DNA from 2 places in the Halobacillus shinanisalinarum genome. Region 2 is predicted to be linked to the other one. Evidence: predicted binding sites of a transcription regulator. Region 2 holds the regulator's gene; the other holds the start of a gene.
The links. The regulator CtsR, encoded in region 2, represses protease genes until heat stress. The targets are predictions, from matches to a motif close to ATGGTCAATAAAGGTCAAACA.

Region 1: the regulator CtsR is predicted to act here: its motif matches at 922-942, upstream of clpP (ATP-dependent Clp endopeptidase proteolytic subunit ClpP).

Annotation. Positions count from the first base shown of each region.
Region 1 is NZ_CP095074.1:961,495-963,900, forward strand. It holds gene MUO14_RS05085 (hypothetical protein) at 59-286, opposite strand; tRNA gene MUO14_RS05090 (tRNA-Arg) at 639-714, opposite strand; gene clpP (ATP-dependent Clp endopeptidase proteolytic subunit ClpP) at 972-1,592, shown strand; gene MUO14_RS05100 (HPr family phosphocarrier protein) at 1,723-1,974, opposite strand; gene whiA (DNA-binding protein WhiA) at 2,112-2,406, opposite strand, start outside.
Region 2 is NZ_CP095074.1:2,503,165-2,505,570, reverse strand. It holds gene MUO14_RS12375 (protein-arginine kinase McsB) at 1-251, opposite strand, end outside; gene MUO14_RS12370 (protein-arginine kinase activator protein McsA) at 251-799, opposite strand; gene MUO14_RS12365 (CtsR family transcriptional regulator) at 820-1,284, opposite strand; gene MUO14_RS12360 (MgtC/SapB family protein) at 1,450-2,142, opposite strand; rRNA gene rrf (5S ribosomal RNA) at 2,244-2,357, opposite strand.

The DNA of each region.
Region 1 (2,406 bases), 1.5 Mb from region 2:
CCTCTACCTATAATGTTTACCAGTGATCCATTTTTTATTTAAAAAAACTAGAGCCACGTTAAGAAACGTGACTCTTGAAATCATAATAACCGTGGTCGATTTTAAACTTCTTCGTTTCTAAAAACTCCTTTAATTCTATGCCACATTCATTGCGTTCCAGAGAACGATACAGTGACTTTAAATTAAATGACAGCCTTTCTTGTTGCTGTATATCAAAAACATGGATTCTTCGATCTTCTGGAATCTGTTCTGTTGATATGATTTTGAAACGAATAATAGTTGTCATAATATCTCCTTTTCATGGAAAAGCAAGCAGTTTACCCTATAGTGTGTGTTCAAAAAGTAGAATGATAACGTCGACACTAGCTCGTTCCTTGCGCGTCGTAAGAAGGTCGAGGCGCGGCAGTTTTGAGGCCACAGCGTATGCCTTTCAAACGTGAGAGGACCGGAAAAACCGAGCAACGAAGAGATTCGCTGTTTATCATTCGGTGACTTTTTGAACATCCTCTTATATCCTAAAGATTAACATACTTAATAATTTAGTTAAATACTACTGAAAACAGCTAAAGTATTCAACTAAAAACTCCCATCTGCAAGCGCTAAGCAGAGTGGGAGCAAAATCATATCAAACATCATAGCGCGCCCGAGAGGATTCGAACCCCCGACTGACGTAGAACCGGAATCTACCGCTCTATCCAACTGAGCTACGGGCGCAAATTACGAACGGCAAAATCTATTATACGGTTGTTCGTCAGGAAAATCAAGATCCATTTGTATTTAATCTTAACGAATTTTCATTATAAGTCATACGTTTATCCCCAATAAATTAGGGTATGATGGTATAGGGAAGTTCGATTAAAACGGATTCTGAAGAAATTCGTCTAAGTACTTAGGAAATAGGTCAAAATGGTACAATCTTTTCGTTTGACCTTTATTGACCTTAACTGTATGATAAAAACATATTCCATCATATATGTAATGATGAAAAGGAGGAATTACAAATGAATTTAATCCCAACAGTAATCGAGCAAACAAATCGCGGAGAACGCGCCTACGACATTTATTCCCGTTTATTAAAAGATCGGATAATTATGCTAGGCAGTCCTATTGATGATAATGTTTCCAACTCGATCGTCGCCCAGCTATTGTTCTTAGCTGCTGAGGATCCTGAGAAAGACATTTCCCTTTATATCAACTCTCCGGGTGGATCCATTACATCTGGTATGGCTATCTATGACACGATGCAGTTTATTGGACCTGACGTGTCTACAATCTGCACAGGTATGGCCGCTTCCATGGGTGCTTTCCTTCTTAACGCCGGTGCTAAAGGTAAACGTTATGCCCTGCCTAACAGTGAGGTCATGATTCACCAACCACTAGGTGGTACACAGGGTCAAGCATCTGATATTGAAATTCATGCGAAACGTATCATTCAAATGCGCGAGAAATTGAACAAAATTCTCTCCGAACGTACAGGTCAACCAATTGAAGTAATCGAACGCGATACTGATCGTGATAACTTCATGTCTGCACATGAGGCCGTTGACTATGGTCTGATCGATAAGGTTATGGAAAAGACGAGCGATAAATAATTATTTAGTAAAAGCCCACTGGTTCCGCCAGCGGGCTTTTATCTTTTAAGGGCAATCCAACAAAGTGCATCATCTGAGAACATTCCCTTATCATTCACAAATTGTTCATACTTTCACATGAAAAAGTCTACTATTCTTTTACAAAGTCGGCTAACTGATTTACCGCATTTTCTTCATCTGTACCATCTGCTATCAAGGTAATTTCTTCTCCATGACCTACTGCCAAACTCATAAGTCCCATGATGCTCTTGGCGTTCACCCGCTTCTTATCTTTTTCAATAAATATGTCTGCGGAAAAACGGTTAGCCCGTTGTACAAATTGTGCAGCAGGTCTTGCTTGTAACCCTGTTTCTAATTCAATGGTTATCGACTGTTCAATCACTAATCATTCTCCTCTCTCTATCGTTATTTCGATTATTTTTCAGAAAGCGCATACAATCCCTTTAAATAAAGAACGCTCTCCAGTTGAAAGCGTTCCTTAATTGTAAATCATTATAGCATGAAATATTTTAGATTACATTAGTTTTGATTACTTTCCTTCACTTCTCCAAGCCTTACTTTGTTCGCAAAATCGTCAATTTTTCGCAAACGATGGTTTATACCTGACTTACTTATCGGGGCTCCTGAGACCAATTCACCTAATTCTTTCAATGATACCTCTTGATGCTGCAAGCGTAAAGTGGCTATTTCCTGAAGTTTATCAGGGAGTGCATCTAAACCTACGGAGTTTTTAATAAACCTTATATTTTCTACTTGTCTAAACGCAGCCCCAATTGTTTTATTTAAGTTAGCTGTTTCACAGTTGACGAGGCGG
Region 2 (2,406 bases):
TCAATAGGCTGCAGATCACTCATTTTAACTATTTCAAAACCTTTATAATCCCTAAACGACTCGCTGCGAAATTCTTCATTGAAAAAATTTAATACTTTTTCCAGATTATCTTCGGAAGAAATCGTCGGGAACGGAATATTTGAGAAGTTACGCGCTAATCGAATGCGGCTGCTCAAAACAATATCACTATCCGGTCCATCTTGTTTCATCCATGGACTAATCGCTTCATTCATAAATTGCTGTAATGACATTAGCTCTCCCCCTCCTCTCTGTCTTGGAGTTGGTCATCCAAAGAGCGAATTTCATCTCTAAGCTTGGCAGCTTCTTCAAACTCTTCCTGTTCGATTAACCGCTGCAGCTCAGATTTATATTGATCCTTTTGACGCCTAAGGTGCAAGTTACCCCCTTCACGCCTGGGGATTTTCCCATCATGGTGTGTATTACCGCTATGCACACGGCGGAGAATTGGATTGAGCCGTTCGTCAAATGTCTTATAACATTCAGCACAACCAAACTTTCCTGCCCTGGCAAATTCTTTAAAAGTTAAGCCGCATTTCGGACATTTAAGCTGCTCTTTAGGTTGCTGAGTACCCGTTTGCTGACCATTGGGAGATTGTTTTGGTTCGAAATTAAATAGACCAGTCAATAAATCGTTTAGTGTAAAGTTTTCTTCATGGTCATGCATATATCCTTTTTCCTTCGCACATTGTTCACAAACATGAACTTCAGTCTTCTCCCCATTCATTAGTTGTGTCAAATGAACGGTGGCAGCACGGTTATGGCATCGCTGGCATTCCATAACATTCTCTCCCTTCTATATTAGCTTGTGTATTTCAGGGTGAACAGCATAGCCGTAAGAATCCTTGAGCGGACCTCGTCCCTTAGAGGAAGGGGGAAAGCGAGAACTTCACGATCTATTGCACTGACCATCATACGTGCTTCACGGCTCGTAATGCTGTTATTTTCAAGTAATCTTTCGATAATGTCTATTGCTATAGATTGAGAAACCTTTGGATGAATGAGCTGTACAATATCATCAATCATCTTTGCTTCAGATCGGTGTTGAACACGGCGTATCCGAATATAACCGCCGCCTCCACGTTTACTTTCAACTATATAACCTTTTTCCACAGTGAAACGTGTTTTAATCACATAATTAATTTGTGAGGGAACACATTGAAACCGATCAGCAATTTCACTCCTCTTAATTTCAATAGCTTTCTTTTCATTATTATCTAAAATATTCTTTAAATACTCTTCTATGATGTCGGATATATTCCGCATCTTCCCTCCCCCTCTTTTGACTTTGACTATCTTTGACTATAATTTTATTATACTCATTTTAAATACATTCGCAAATAAAAAGTTTGTGTGTTTACACCTCTCATCATTCCCTAATCAGATAAAGGTTAAAACAAAAAACTATACGATTTTCTCGTATAGTTTCCTTTATCTTCTTTGTTCAACCTGAAGGACATTATCGACTTTTGATAACTTTTCAAGTAAAGAAATCTCATTAATCTTTTGTCCTTTGGTAATTTGAATAAGAATATTTTTAGTTTTATTATTTAAATTTTCAATTTCCACCTTTTGCAGCGAAATACCTTCCTCATCAAATATGCCGAGTAACTTACTTGTTTCGATTCTCTCATCTGCCAGGAGCACATATGAATTTTTGAAATAGCCACTAAAGTACTTTTTCTCCAAATTATTTAAAAAGATGAGACTCAATAGAACTAAAATCGTAGCGAGTACAGCAACATCATACATGCCGGCACCGACAACTAAGCCCAATCCAGCAACTGTCCATATAGATGCTGCTGTCGTGAGTCCGCGGATCGTCATCCCATTAACAATAATTGTTCCAGCTCCTAAGAAACCAATCCCACTAATAACGTAGGAAGGGAGACGGGATGGGTCAAAACGAACATTATCATGATCACTAATAAATTCTTCAAAGCCATATAATGATAGAAGCATCATAAGACAAGAACCGATGCCGACAAGTATATGGGTGCGAAATCCTGCGGAATGATTTTTCAACTCCCGCTCAAATCCTATAATCCCTGATAAAAGTAACGCAATAAATAAGCGGATAAAAAACAACTCTAAGTTATCATTGAATAAATCAAAATCGTCCATACCAATACCACCACCCCTTGTTCAGCAAATAATGTGTGACCTCACTATATTATTATATAGTAAAAAACCGGAAGCATATGCTTCCGGTTTACATTATAATGACGTGGCCGCGTCCTACTCTCACGGGGATCGACCCGACTACCATCGGCGCTGAAGAGCTTAACTACTGTGTTCGGCATGGGAACAGGTGTGACCTCTTCGCTCTCGCCACCACATCATAAAGTATGAGGGAAACCCTCAAAACTAGATAAGACAGGCAAGACC